One region of the Allobosea sp. R86505 genome, then DNA from elsewhere that is predicted to be linked to it. Evidence: predicted binding sites of a transcription regulator. Region 1 holds the regulator's gene; the other holds the start of a gene.
What was found. Region 1 encodes PhoB, which activates phosphate uptake and scavenging genes when phosphate is short. Its sites were predicted from a motif close to TGTCATNNANCTGTCAT; they were not measured.
Positions count from the first base shown of each region.

Region 2: a site for PhoB is predicted at 3,250-3,266, ahead of olsB (l-ornithine N(alpha)-acyltransferase). Genes of this name have one in related genera too.

Region 1 is NZ_JAXHPY010000001.1:1,495,075-1,502,391, reverse strand. Features, by position in the region: gene uvrB (excinuclease ABC subunit UvrB) at 1-1,491, opposite strand, end outside; gene SJY11_RS07175 (tetratricopeptide repeat protein) at 1,706-2,158, shown strand; gene SJY11_RS07170 (TIGR03862 family flavoprotein) at 2,310-3,572, opposite strand; gene phoB (phosphate regulon transcriptional regulator PhoB) at 3,735-4,433, opposite strand; gene phoU (phosphate signaling complex protein PhoU) at 4,558-5,277, opposite strand; gene pstB (phosphate ABC transporter ATP-binding protein PstB) at 5,320-6,120, opposite strand; gene pstA (phosphate ABC transporter permease PstA) at 6,167-7,057, opposite strand; gene pstC (phosphate ABC transporter permease subunit PstC) at 7,072-7,317, opposite strand, start outside.
Region 2 is NZ_JAXHPY010000001.1:287,871-295,187, reverse strand. Features, by position in the region: gene SJY11_RS01390 (YifB family Mg chelatase-like AAA ATPase) at 1-1,025, shown strand, start outside; gene SJY11_RS01385 (ATP-binding protein) at 1,141-3,222, shown strand; gene olsB (l-ornithine N(alpha)-acyltransferase) at 3,326-4,285, shown strand; gene SJY11_RS01375 (SDR family oxidoreductase) at 4,301-5,164, opposite strand; gene queG (tRNA epoxyqueuosine(34) reductase QueG) at 5,161-6,399, opposite strand; gene SJY11_RS01365 (glutathione S-transferase family protein) at 6,297-6,989, opposite strand; gene SJY11_RS01360 (undecaprenyl-diphosphate phosphatase) at 7,230-7,317, shown strand, end outside.

The sequences.
Region 1 (7,317 bases):
AAAGTCGCCGCGATACATGCCGCCGATCTGCGGCACGGTGACATGGCTCTCATCGGTGAAGACCAGCGCATTGTCGGGCAGGTATTCGAACAGCGTCGGCGGCGGCTCGCCCGGCTTGCGGCCGGTGAGATAGCGCGAATAGTTCTCGATGCCGTTGCAGGAGCCGGTGGCCTCGATCATCTCGATGTCGAAGGTGCAGCGCTGGTCGAGCCGCTGCGCCTCGAGGAAGCGGCCCATCGAATTGAGCTCGTCGAGGCGCGCCTTCAGCTCCTCCTTGATGCTCTTCACGGCCTGGGTCAGCGTCGGCCGCGGCGTGGTGTAGTGCGAATTGCCGTAGACCTTGACGAATTCGAGGTCGGCGGTCTTCTGCCCCGTCAGCGGGTCGAACTCGGCGATGCTCTCGACCTCGTCGCCGAACAGGCCGATGCGCCAGGCGCGGTCCTCATAGTGCGCCGGGAACAGCTCGATCACGTCGCCGCGCACGCGGAAGCTGCCGCGGGTGAAGTCGTGCTGGGTGCGCTTGTATTGCAGCGCCACCAGATCGGCGATGAGCTGGCGCTGCTCGACACGCTCACCCAGCTTGATGCCGAAGGTCATCGCCGTATAGGTCTCGACCGAGCCGATACCGTAGATGCAGGACACCGAGGCGACGATGATGACGTCGTCGCGCTCGATCAGCGAACGCGTCGCCGAATGGCGCATCCGGTCGATCTGCTCGTTGATGGACGACTCCTTCTCGATGAAGGTGTCCGAGCGCGGCACATAGGCCTCGGGCTGGTAGTAGTCGTAATAGGAGACGAAATACTCGACCGCGTTGTCGGGGAAGAAGCTCTTGAACTCGCCATAGAGCTGCGCCGCCAGCGTCTTGTTCGGCGCCAGGATCAGCGCCGGGCGCTGCGTCTTCTCGATCACCTGCGCCATGGTGAAGGTCTTGCCCGAGCCGGTGACGCCGAGCAGCACCTGGTCGCGCTCCTGCCGGGCAATGCCCTCGACCAGCTCGGCGATCGCGGCCGGTTGGTCGCCGGCGGGCTCGTATTCCGAATTCATCCGGAAGCGGATGCCGCCCTCGGACTTGTCCGGCCGCGGCGGGCGGTGCGGCACCCAGGCCTTGCCCGGCTCGATGAAGGGGTTGCCGCTCTCCAGCAGCGTCTGCAGCGAGGTCGCGGTCGCGGCAGCAGCGCCCTCCGCCCCGATGAAGGCGGCATCGGCCTTTTTCGAGAGCTTGCGCCTGGGCCTCTCCTCGCCGCCGGGCCGTTCCGTTGCGTAGCTCGGCTTCGCCTCATAGCCGGCCTGCGGCTTGTCGGAGAACCCGGCCGCGCCGCCGGGCACGGCCTTGCCGCGGTTGATCGCCGGGTTGAGCAGATCGGCGAGATAGCCCTCCAGCGGCTTCAGCTCCTGCCGAGACGCCTTGGAATTGGGCGTGCGCGCCGAGGACGGCTTCTTGGCGGGCTTGGGTTTGGCGGGCGAGTCTTTGGCGGGTGTGTCGGACATCCCGGCAATATGGGGTGCATCCCCGCCGCGCGCGAGAGGGTGCGGCGCATGGGGGAGCGCACTGGTGACAGGAGCTGGCAGGAGTGGCGCCGTTTCGGAGGGGTGGCGGACGCCCTTTCGCAATGGACTTGTCATGCGATGTCGCCATGATCGCGGACCACTGCGAGCGGCAACGCGCGCGCACCCTATCGCCTTCACCTCATGAGGACACGCCATGCGCCGACGCGTCATTGCGATCATGGCGGGAGCCGCCGCCCTGCTCGCCGCGGCGGGGGCGCAGGCGGTCGGGCCGGACTGGACCTGGCTGGACGAGGACCCGGAATACCGCCAGGCGCGCCGCTGGATCGAGGAGAAGAACTTCCCGCCCGCCATCGAGAAGCTGGAGGTGCTGCTGAAGCGCTCGCCGCACTCGCCCGTGCTGCTGAACTGGCTCGCCTTCTCGCACCGCAAGCTGAAGAACTACCCGCTCTCGAAGCAGTATTACGACGCCGCGCTGATGCGCGACCCGACCTTCCTGCCCGCGCTCGAATATCAGGGCGAATGGTTCATCGAGACCGGCGACATGGCCTCGGCCAAGGCCAACCTCGCCAAGCTCGCCAGCCTCTGCGGCCGCTGCCACGAATGGCAGGACCTCGACGAGGCCATCGCGAAGGCGGAGGGGCGGTAGGCGCGTCATTCTCGGGCTCGACCGCGACCCGGAATCGCGGGGAACCCCTCTCCTGTAAGGAGAGGGGCAGGGGAGAGGTGTCGGCCCCTCAACCAGCAAAGCGCCAACCCAATCGCTGCGCCGGTGAGGTCTCACGCCACCGTCAAGCGGCCTACCCCTCACCCTGCCCTCTCCCTACGGGAGAGGGTTCTCCGTCGAGGTTTCCCCGCCCCAGCCAACCCACTATCCCCGCCGCCGCAGCGACGCCGGTGGCGAAGCAGCCCTGCAGCAGATAGCCGCCGGTCGGCGCTTCCCAGTCCAGCATCTCGCCGGCGACGAAAACGCCTGGCAGGCGCCGCAGCATGAAGCCTGCGTCGATCTCGGAGGCCGCGATGCCGCCGGCGCTGGAGATCGCCCGGTCGATCGGCATCGTCCCGGTCAGGCGCAACGGCGCACTCTTGATCGCCGCCGCGAGCGCCGCGGGGTTTTCGTCGAGCTTTCCCGCGACGCTGTCGCGCAGCACGGCGACCGCCGCCGGCGAGAGCCCTGCCGCCTTGCGCAGATGGTTGCTGAGCGTCTCGCCCGGCCGGCGCTTGCCGAGCTTCTCGGTCAGCCGGGCGAGGTCGAGATCCGGACGCAGGTCGATCTCCAGCACCGCCGAACCGTCCCGCGCGATCGCCTCGCGCAGCGGCCCCGACAGCGCATAGATCGCGCCGCCCTCCAGCCCATGGGCGTCGATCATCGCCTCGCCCGCAATCTTTTTGCCGGCAAAGCACAACGTAATCCGCTTCAGCGGCGCGCCGGCGAAACGCTCGCGCAGCGTCTGCGACCAAGCTACCGCGAAGCCGCCATTGGCCGGCCGCAGCGGCGCCACCGCGACGCCCCTCCCCGCCAGCAGCGGAACCCAGCCGCCATCGGAGCCCAGCCGCGGCCAGCTCGCCCCGCCCAGCGCCAGCAGCGTCGCATCCGGCGTGAGCGTTACCTCGCCGGCCGCCGTAGCGAAGGTCAGTTCGCCCTCGTCGTTCCAGCCGGTCCAGCGCCGGCCGGCTTCGAGCCGCACGCCGAGACCGTCGAGCCGGCGCAGCCAGGCGCGCAGCAGCGGCGAGGCCTTCATCGCCTTCGGGAAAACGCGACCGCTGGTGCCAATGAAGCTCTCCGCGCCGAGGCCATCGGCCCAGTCGCGCAGTGCCTGCGGCGGGAAGGCCGCGACGGCCGGTTCGAGCCAGTCCCGCGCCGCGCCGTAATGCGGCAGGAAGGTCTCCAGCGGCTCGGAATGGGTCAGGTTCAGCCCGCCGCGCCCGGCGAGCAGGAATTTCCGCGCCGGCGACGGCATCCGCTCATGGATCGTGACGCGGTGGCCGGCCTGCGCCAGCCGCTCGGCGGCGATCAGCCCGGCGGGGCCGGCGCCGATGATGGCGATGTCTTTGCTGTGCATCGGGTCGGCTTGCGCCGTCGGGCGTCGCGGGTCAAGCGATCAGGCGTCGGCGGACGCACGCTCGTCATTCTCGGGCTTGACCCGAGAATCTCTGGCCGGCACGGCAGCGGAGCCTCATCGTCACGAGATGCTCGGGTCTGCGCCCGAGCATGACGGTTCGCCTCACGCCCGCGCAAAGGTCTCGTCGAAGGCGTAGCCCGCGCCGCGGACCGTGCGCAGCGGGTCCTTGGCGTCGCCCGGCGTGATCGCCTTGCGCAGGCGCCCGACATGCACGTCGACGGTGCGCTCGTCGATATAGACGTCGCGGCCCCAGACGGCGTCGAGCAGTTGCGCGCGCGAATAGACCCGGCCCGGCGCCTGCATCAGGAATTCGAGCAGGCGGAACTCGGTCGGGCCCAGATGCAGCTCCTCGCCGGAGCGGCGCACGCGCCGCGTTGTGCGGTCGAGTTCGAGATCACCGGCCGTCAGCAGACCGGCGACATGGCCGGGCTTCGCCCGGCGCAGCAGCGCCTGGATGCGCGCGATCAGCTCCGGCAGGGAGAACGGCTTGACGACATAGTCGTCTGCGCCGGTGGCGAGCCCGCGCACCCGCTCGGTCTCCTCGCCACGCGCGGTGAGCATGATGATCGGCACCCGCTCGGTGTCGCGGCGCGCCCGCAGCCGGCGGCAGAGTTCGATGCCCGACAGCCCCGGCAGCATCCAGTCCAGCAGCACGAGATCGGGCGTGTTGTCGCGCAGGTGCAGCTCGGCGTCGTCGCCGCGCGCCACGCTGTCAACCACGAAGCCCTCGGCCTCGAGATTGTAGCGCAGCAGCAGGGTGAGGGGTTCCTCGTCCTCGACGATCAGGATGCGGGCGGCCATGGCACGGTTCCAGATAATGGGTGGTGCAGGCGTCATTCTCGGGCTTGACCCGAGAATCTCGGCGACCGGAGGGTCCCGGTTTCGGAGATGGTCGGGTCAAGCCCGACCATGACGTGCTGCAATGTCAGCTCCCCGTCACGGCCTCAACCGTGATGTCGGTGGTCTCGAGCTTGGGACGGTTGATGTCGAGCGACTCGCCGGTGACGAGATAGTGGATCGTCTCGGCGATGTTGGTGGTGTGGTCGCCGATGCGCTCGACGTTCTTGGCGCAGAACAGGAGATGCGTGCAGAAGGTGATGTTGCGCGGATCTTCCATCATGTAGGTCAGAAGCTCGCGGAAGAGCGAGGTGTAGAGCGCGTCGATCTCGCCGTCGCGGTGCCAGACATCGAGGGCCTTCTGCTCATTGCTGGTGGCGTAGGCGTCGAGCACGTCCTTGAGCTGCGCCTGGACAAGCCGGCTCATATGCTCGAGCCCGACCACGGCCCGGTGCGGCGGCGAGAACTGGCCGGAGATCGCCACGGCGCGCTTGGCGATGTTCTTGGCGAGGTCGCCGACGCGCTCGATGTCCGACGCGATGCGGATCGCCGAGATCAGCTCGCGCAGGTCCTGGGCGAGAGGCTGGCGCCGGGCGATCGTCAGCACGGCGCGCTCCTCGACGTCGCGCTGCAGGTTGTCGAGGCGCTGGTCGGCCGAGATCACCTTCTGGGCCAGCGTCGTGTCGCGGCGCACCAGCGCAACGGTGGAGTCGCCGAGCATGCGCTCGGACATCCCGCCCATCTCGGCGAGGCTGCGGCGCAGCGACTCGAGATCGGCGTCGTAGGAGCGAACGATATGGTCGGTCATCGCGGCTAGGTCCTTCGAATGCGGGGCTGAAGCGGAGGGCAGTCAGCCGAATCGGCCGGTGACGTAATCCTGCGTCTGCTTCTTGCCTGGGTTCATGAAGATCGTGTTGGTCGCGTCGAACTCGATCACCTCGCCGAGATACATGAAGGCGGTGTACTGCGAGATGCGCGCCGCCTGCTGCATGTTGTGGGTGACGATGACGATGGTGAAGTCGGTCTTCAGCTGCTCGAGCAGGTCCTCGATCTTGCCGGTCGAGATCGGGTCGAGCGCCGAGGTCGGCTCGTCGAACAGGATGACCTCGGGCTTCTGGGCGATGGTGCGCGCGATGCACAGGCGCTGCTGCTGGCCGCCGGAGAGACCCATGCCGGAGGTCTTGAGTTTGTCCTTGACCTCGTCCCACAGCGCGGCACGGCGCAGCGCGCCCTCGACGCGGTCGTCGAGCTCGGACTTCGGCGGCTTCTCGTAGAGGCGGATGCCGAAGGCGACGTTGTCGTAGATCGACATCGGGAAGGGCGTCGGCTTCTGGAAGACCATGCCGATGCGCGAGCGCAGCTCGTTGACGTCGACGTCGTTGGAGATGACGTTGCGCCCGTCCAGCATCACCTCGCCGGTCGCCTTCTGCTCGGGGTAGAGCGAGTAGATCCGGTTGAAGATTCGCAGCAGGGTCGACTTGCCGCAGCCCGAGGGGCCGATCAGCGCGGTGACGTGCCGGTCGCGGAAGTCGAGATTGATGTTCTTCAGCGCCTTGTGCTCGCCATAGTAGAAATCGAGGTTCTTCACCGCGATCCGGACGGGCGCATCGGCATCGAGCGTCTGCGGGCTGAGTTCGAGGGTGGACAGCATCGAAGGGTTCCTTCGGATCGGACGCGACGGTGGGAAGGCGCTGGTCTTACTTGCTACCGCGGACGATGCGGCGGGCGATGATCGAAAGCAGCAGGATGGACATGGTGATGATCAGCGAGCCGGCCCAGGCGAGCTGCTGCCAGTTCTCATACGGCGCCGAGGCGAACATGTAGATCGTCACCGGCAGGTTGGAGACGCCGCCCATCAGATCGGCCGAGAACCAGAAATTGTTGTTTAGCGCGGTGAAGATCAGCGGCGCCGTCTCGCCGGCGATGCGGGCGAGCGCGAGCAGGATACCGGTGACCATGCCGGCCTTGGCGGCCTTCCAGGTGATCGAGGTGATGACCACCGACGGAGGCGCGCCGAGCGCCGAGCCGGCCTCGCGCAGCGGCCCCGGCACGAGGCGCAGCATGTCCTCGGTGGTGCGCACGATGACCGGGATCGCGATGATGCCGAGCGCGACGCCGCCGGCCCAGCCGGAATAGCCGCCCAGCGGCTCGACCAGGATGACGTAGACGAACAGGCCGATCAGGATCGACGGCGCCGAGAGCAGGATGTCGTTGATGAAGCGGATCAGGTCGGCGAGCTTCGAGCCCTTGCCGTACTCGGCGAGATAGGTCCCGGCGAGTACGCCGATCGGCGTCGCCACGACGATGCCGAGGAAGGTCAGGATGACCGAGCCGGCGATGGCGTTGGCGAGGCCACCACCCTCCGAGCCGGGGCCGGGCGTGATCTGCGTGAAGGTGGCGACGGACAAGCCGCCGATGCCCTTCACGATCAGCATCCCGAGAATCCAGAACAGCACGGAGATCGCGATGACGGTGAAACTGGCCGTGATGATCCGCATCGACTTGTCGGCGACGCGACGCGACTGGCGAACCCGGCCCCAGGTCGTCGGGGGGAGTTCACGGACGGTGGAGGGTGTCGTCAGGCTCATGATCTTCAACCCGCTCAGAAGGTCTTGACGCGTGCGACGAGGATGCGCGCGATGACGAGGACGACGAAGGTGACGAAGAAGAGGATGCAGCCGAGACCGATCAACGCATTCATCTGCAGGCCCAGCGCCTCGTTGAATTCATTGGCGATGCGCGAGGCGATGGTCGAGCCCGGATCCATGATCGACCCCGAGAGACGGTTGGCGTTGCCGACGACGAAGGTCACCGCCATGGTCTCGCCGAGCGCTCGGCCGAGCCCGAG
Region 2 (7,317 bases), 1.2 Mb from region 1:
TGATGGCGCGGCCGGAGCCGGCGGTGGCGCGCCCATCCGGCCCGCTGCCCGATCTCGCCGACATCAAGGGCCAGGAAAGCGCCAAGCGCGTGCTCGAGATCGCTGCCGCCGGCGGGCACAATCTCCTGATGAATGGGCCGCCGGGTGCCGGCAAGTCGATGCTGGCGAGCCGGCTGCCCTCGATCCTGCCGCCGCTGAGCCCGCGCGAACTGCTGGAGGTCTCGATGATCCTCTCCGTCGCGGGACACCTCGCCGACGGCGCGCTGACCGACCGTCGGCCCTTCCGCGCTCCCCACCATTCGGCCTCGATGGCCGCGCTGGTCGGCGGCGGCCTGCAGGCCAGGCCGGGCGAGATCTCGCTCGCCCATCACGGCGTTCTCTTCCTCGACGAACTGCCGGAGTTCCAGGCCCAGGCGCTCGACGCGCTGCGCCAGCCCATGGAAACCGGCGAGGTTCTGATCTCGCGCGCCAATCACCGCGCCGTCTACCCCGCGCGGTTCCAGCTCGTCGCGGCGATGAACCCGTGCCGATGCGGCAGGGCGACCGAGCCCGGCTTCGCCTGCCGGCGTCAGCAGAACGAGCGCTGCATGGCGCAGTATCAGGGGCGAATCTCCGGCCCGATGCTGGATCGCATCGACATCGCCATCGACGTGCCGGCCGTGACCGCTGCCGACCTCATTCTGCCGGCGGCGAGCGAGGGCTCCTCGGAGGTCGCGGCTCGCGTCGCCGCGGCGCGGCGCCTCCAGACGGCGCGCTTCGAGGCGCTCGGGCTGAGCGGGATCAGCACGAATGCGGGCTGTCCGGTGCCGGTACTCGACGAGATCGCCCGGCCCGACAATGCGGGGCTGGCCCTGCTGCGCGAGGCGGCTGAGGCCATGCGCCTGACCGCACGGGCTTATCATCGCGTCCTCAAGGTTGCGCGCACATTGGCGGACCTCGACGGGGAGGCGAAGGTCGGCCGGATCCACCTCGCCGAAGCCCTGTCCTATCGGGCGCGGGGCGACCAGGTCGCGCAGGCGGCCTGAAGCAGCGCGGGACCGCGCAGGCTCCTGCGAAGGTTAACGAATTCCCTGCCGCGATCCCTCTGATTTGTCGTTGTTCCCAACGGTTCCTCAACGCGCCTTCGCTAGGGTCGGCGCCATGGGATCTCTCGCCACGACCTGGGCTGCTCTCTCAGTGATCGCGCTCGCGCTGTTTGCGGGTGGCGCCACGCTGATGCTGCTGCGTCAGCGCGACCGGATCGTCCGTCAGGCGGCCGAACTGGCGGGAGACGTCGAGGCGCTGAACGACCGGCTCTGGGTGCTCGCCGACAGCGAGGAGCATTACCGCAGCCTGATCGAGGCGCAGGGCGACCTGATCGTGCGGCGCGACGGCGCGCGCATCGTCTATGCCAATGCGGCCTTTGCCGCCTTGCTCGGGCTCGACGAGACGCAAATCGTCGGCTCGGTCGCGCAGCCTCGATGCATCGCCAGCCGGCCGGCCCTGGCGCTGGAGGGCGGGGCGCGCGTCTTCGACGAATGTGTGGCGACGCCGGAGGGCGAACGCTGGATCTCCTGGGTCGAGACGGTCGTCCCCGTGGCGCTGGGTCAGAGCGTGCTGCAGAGGGTTGGGCGCGACATCACCGCCCGCATCGCCGCCGAACAGGAACTGGTCGAGGCCCGCGCCCGCGCCGAGAGCGCCAACGAGGCCAAGTCCCGTTTCCTCGCGACCGTCAGCCACGAGTTCCGGACACCGCTCAACGGCATCCTCGGCATGGCCGATCTGCTCGGCGACACCGGGCTCGAACCCGAGCAGGCGACCTATGTCCGCGCGCTGCGGACATCGGGTGAGGCGCTGCTCGGCCTCGTCGATGATATTCTCGACTTCGCCAAGGTCGAGGCCGGGAAGCTCGAACTCGCGCAGGAGCGGTTCGACGTAGGCCTGTTGCTGGAGACCGTCTCGGAACTGATGGCGCCGCGCGCCCAGGCCAAGGGCATCGAGCTCGCGGCGCATCTGTCTCCGGACATGCCGACCCATTTCGTCGGCGACCGCGATCGCCTGCGCCAGATTCTGCTCAATCTCGTCGGCAACGCCATCAAGTTCACCGATCGCGGCGGCGTCGGCATCCGGATCGGTCGCGAGGGAGATCTCGTCGACATCGAGGTCGCCGATACAGGTCCGGGCGTTCCCGAGGACCGCCGCCTGGCGATCTTCGAGGAGTTCGAGCAGGCGGACAATTCCTCGGCCCGGAGCCATGAGGGCACCGGTCTGGGCCTCGCCATCGTGCGTCGCCTCGTCGGGCTGATGGGCGGCTCGGTCTGGGTCGAGGCCCGGATGGGCGGCGGCTCGGTCTTCCGCGTGCGGCTGCCCTTGATGGTGGCCGCGGACGCGGCACCGCCCGCCCTGCCGGAATGGCACGGGAAACACGTCCTCATCGTCTCGGCCGCTCCCTTCGGCGCAGCCTTCCTGCGGGAATCGATCGCGGCGGCCGGTGGCAGCGCCACCCAGTCCGTCGATGCGGCGCAGGCGCAGGCGTTGCTCCGCTCCGATGCCGGTTATGGCGCCGTCCTGATCGACCAGGACATCGGCCGGGACGGAGCCGTCGCTCTCGCTCAAGCCGCGCGTCTGGCCGGCGTGCGGGAAAGCCTGATCATGCTCTCGCCGCTGGAGCGGCGTCAGTTCGGGTCTCCGCGCGAAGCCGGCTTCACCGGCTTCCTGGTCAAGCCCGTCCGGGCCCGCTCGCTCTATCAGCGCCTGTCGCCGCGTCCGACGAGTGCCGCACCCGTCGATATGCAGGGGAGCGGGCCTTCCTCGATCCTGCGCCCGCGCCTGACCGTGCTGGTCGCGGAGGACAACGAGATCAACGCCCTGCTGGCGACCCGCACGCTGGAGCGTTTCGGCTGTGCGGCGATCTGGGCCCGTGACGGGCGCCGTGCCCTGGCCGCGGTCGCGGAGGGCTTCGCCGGGACGGGCCCGTCCTTCGATCTCGTCCTCCTCGATATCCGCATGCCGGAACTCGACGGGCTCGCCGTGGCCCGCGCCGTCCGCGAGCTCGAACAGGCGCGTCCGCATCTGCCGCCCCTGCCCATGATCGCCGTCAGCGCCAATGTCGCGGAGGGGGACAGGGCGGCCGCGCTGGCTGCCGGCATGGATGATTGCCTGGCTAAGCCCCTCGATCGTGCCGCCCTGCAACGTTGGCTCGATCGCGTTGCCGCGCCGCAGCCGATCGATCGCTCGGCCTGACCGTTCGTCATCGGCGTGCCGCAGTTCTGTCGCGAGATTGTCAGAACCATGGTGCATTTCTGCAATGTTGCGGAAAACTGCGACCTGGCAGACAAGGCGAGCGATGGCACCCGAGCTCCACGCACATCAGGCTGAGCCGGCTCGTCATGGGCCTGTTGGAGGCCTGCTGTTCTCTCGCCTGTCTCCGCTTCGACTGATCGGCAGCGAGACAATCCTTCGCTTCGGGCGCCAGACTGCAGAGCCAGCTCCGCTCTCGGGGAGCCTCGGCCGCAGCGGCACCCTCGAGGTCAGGCTGGCCCGGGGGCCGGCCGAGATCTGGCGGGCCCAGCGCCTGCGCTACCGAGTATTCTACCAGGAAATGTCGGCGCGGCCCGATGCCGTGTCGCGCATGTTCCGTCGCGACGCCGACCGTTTCGACGCGGCTTGCGACCATCTGCTGGTCATCGATCACGCCGCGCGCGGCCGCTTCGGCGGCGTGAAGCCGAAGATCGTCGGCACCTACCGGCTGATGCGGCAGGGCGCGGCCGAGCGGCTGGGCGGCTTCTACACCCAGGGCGAGTTCGATCTCGCCCCGCTGCTCGCGCGTCATCCGGGCAAACGTTTCCTCGAACTCGGCCGTTCCTGCGTGCTCGAGCCCTATCGCAGCAAGAAGACGGTTGAGCTGCTCTGGCACGGCATCTGGGCCTATATCCGCCATCACCGGATCGACGCGATGTTCGGCTGCGCCAGCTTCGACGGCACGGATCCGCAGACCCTGGCCCTGCCCTTGAGCTTCCTGCACCACCATGCCCGCTCCGCCGGCGAGTGGAGCGCGACGGCCCATGGCAACCAGCGGGTCGATATGGGTCTTTTGCCGGCGTCGATGGTCGATGCCAAGCTCGCCCTGAAGCAGATGCCACCGCTGATCAAGGGTTATCTGCGGCTCGGCGCCCGCTTCGGCACCGGCGCCGTGATCGACCGCCAGTTCGGGACCACCGACGTCCTGGTCATCCTCCCCGTGGAGGCGATCGACCAGCGTTACGTCGCCTATTACGGCGATGAAGGGCAGCGCTACGCCGCGTGAGCGCGCGGGCGGGGCTCAGTCCCCACCGGCCAGCAGAACCGGCAGCGCCTCGCGATAGGTCGGGTAGCGGAAGGCGTAGCCGAATTCGCGTTTCACCAGCGCGTTCGAGACGCGCTTGTTTTCACCATAGAAGCTCGCCGCCATGGGAGAGAGCTTCGCCGGGTCGAACGGCGTCTCCGGTGGCGGTGTCAGCCCCGCCAGCGCCGCAGCATGGACCACGACATCCTGCGGCGGCGCGGGCTCGTCATCTGTGACGTTGTAGATCGCACCGGGACGTGGCGCGGCGATCGAGGCCATCAGGATGCCCGCGATATCGTCGACATGGATGCGGTTGAACACTTGTCCCGGCTTGACCAGCCGCGTCGCGGTTCCCGTCCGCAGCTTCACGATCGGATTGCGGCCGGGCCCGTAGATGCCCGAGAGCCGGAAGATCTGCACGGCCTTGCCGCTCCGCTCGCCCAGCGCCAGCCAGTCGCGCTCGATCTGCAGGCGCAGCCGCGAACGGAAGCTCGGCCGCGGCGCGGTCGCCTCGTCGATCCAGGCGCCGTCATGGTCGCCATAGACGCCAATGGTTGAGAGATAGCCGATCCAGCGCAAGGCGGGCGCCGCTTCCAGCGCCGGGCCGAGCGTGTGGAACGCCGGATCACCGGCCTCGCCCGGCTGCACCGAGACCAGCACGGCTTCCGCCTCGGCGACCGCCGCCGCCAGTGGCGTGGAGACCTCCGAGCCGTCGAAGACGAGCATGCGCAGGCCCTCGCGGCTCAGCCGCTCCGCCTTTTCCGCCGTGCGCACCGTGCCGGTCACCTCCCAGCCGCGGGCCAGCGCCTCGCGAGCGTAGAAGCCGGCGGAATAGCCGACGCCGAGAATCAGGAGCTTCATGAGGCGGCATCCATGGCAGGCGGGAGCGCCAACCATTCGCGGCGCACCTCTTCATCCTTTTCCATGGCGAGCGCCCGGCCGGCAAGGCCGCGGGCCTGCGGCGGATCGAGCCGGATCAGCGCCCAGACCGCCATCGCCCGCACCAGCGGCGAGGGGTCGGCCAGCACCGCCACGGCGCTCGCAGCGAGGTCCGGTCGGCCGCTGTTGCCGATCGCGATCAGCACATTGCGGGTGAAGCGGTCGCGCCCCGTGCGCTTGACCGGAGTGCCGGCGAAGAGCGCCCGAAACGCCGCGTCGTCGAGGCCGGCGAGGTCGGCCAGCGGCAGCGCATCTAGCTCGTCGCGCAGCGACAGGCGTGTTTCGCGGGCCGCCTGCGCGAACTTGTTCCAGGGGCAGACGGCGAGGCAGTCGTCACAGCCGAAGACGCGGTTGCCGATCCCTGGCCTTAAGGCGGGGTCGATATGGCCGGGATGCTCGATCGTCAGATAGGCGATGCAGCGGCGCGAATCGAGCTGGTAGGGCGCCGGAAAGGCGTCAGTGGGGCAGATGTCGAGACAGCGCCGGCAGGACCCGCAATGGTCTGTTTCCGGCTCGTCCACGGGCAGATCGGCTGTGGTGTAGATCGCGCCGAGAAACAGCCAGGAACCGTGCTCGCGCGAGACCAGAACGGTGTGCTTGCCCTGCCAGCCGAGCCCGGCCGCCTGCGCCAGCGGCTTTTCCATCACCGGCGCGGTGTCGACGAAGACCTTGACGTCGGCCCCGCCCTGCGCCGCGAGCAGCCCGGCGACGCTCTTGAGCTTGCCCTTGATCACCTCGTGATAGTCGCGCCGGCGCGCATAGAGCGAGATCGCGGCCCTATCGGGATGGCCGAGCACCGCCAGCGGATCGCTCTCGGGCGCATAGCTCATGCCGAGCATCACCACCGAGCGAGCCTCGCTCCAGAGTCGGCGCGGTGCGGCGCGCTGATCCGTGCGCTCCTCCATCCAGGCCATCTCGCCCTGGTGGCCCTGCTCCAGCCAGGCCGCGAGCCGGCCGGGTGCCTCCGGGATCGAGTCGGCCGAGGCCACCCGCGCCACGGAGAAGCCCTCAGCGAGAGCGCGGGCGACGACCGCCTGCTTGAGGCGCTCGGGCTTCAGAAGTCGAGGTTGTCGTAATGGGCGCTCGGCGCCATGCCCGGCACCCGGTCGCTCAGCAGCGGCCGGAAGCTCGGCCTCGACTTGATCCTCGCATACCATGCGCGCGCCGCTTCATCCTCGTCCCAGGGCACGTCGCCGAGATAGTCGACGCAGGAGAGATGCGCCGCCGCGGCGAGGTCGGCATAGCTCAGCTCGGAGCCGGCCAGCCAGTTCCGCTTGGCCGTCAGCCAGGCGATGTAGCGCAGATGATAGCGCACATTGGAACGCGCGGCGCGGATCGCGCTCATCTCCGGCGGGCCGCCGCCCTCCTCGCGGCCCATGAAGCGCTTCATCACCTTTTCCAGCACGAGCGGCGCGGTGATCTCCTCGTTGAACTTGATCGAGAACCAGTCCAGAAGGCGGCGCACCTCGACGCGCGGGCCCGGCCCTTCCGGCAAAAGCCGCCGCTCTGCCAGCGCCAGCCCCCGCGTCTCGTCGAGATATTCGGCGATCGGGCCGGCACCGGGCACGGCGAGCCCGGTCTCCTCGCGGAATACCGGCGTCGTGCCGGCCGGGTTCATTTCCAGGAAATCGCGCCGTCGCTCCCAGACGCGCTCCTCGACCAGGGTCGCCTCGAGGCCGAACTCGCCGAGCACCAGGCGGATGAAGCGCGAATGCGGACATAGCGGATAGTGATGAAGCGTCGCCATGGCACTCATGAAACAGGCAGGTGGGGCCGAAGCAGGGCCGCAGGACAAAAAGACGTCGGGAAAGGCGCAGCGCGCCGCTATAAGGCGGCCCGGTGAGGCTCACAACCCGCCCAGCGGCCATAACGGCGAATTGCAGGGTTCTGGTTCGGGTTTTGGTAACCAATTCGCAAAGAGCTGCGCCTATCGATGCGGAGCTGGACGAGTGCCGGGCATAGCCCGGACCGACGAGGACGAGCCGCCATGGAAAACCTGTTCGAGGCGCTCATCCTCGGGATCGTCGAGGGGCTGACCGAGTTCCTGCCGGTCTCCTCCACCGGGCACCTGCTCC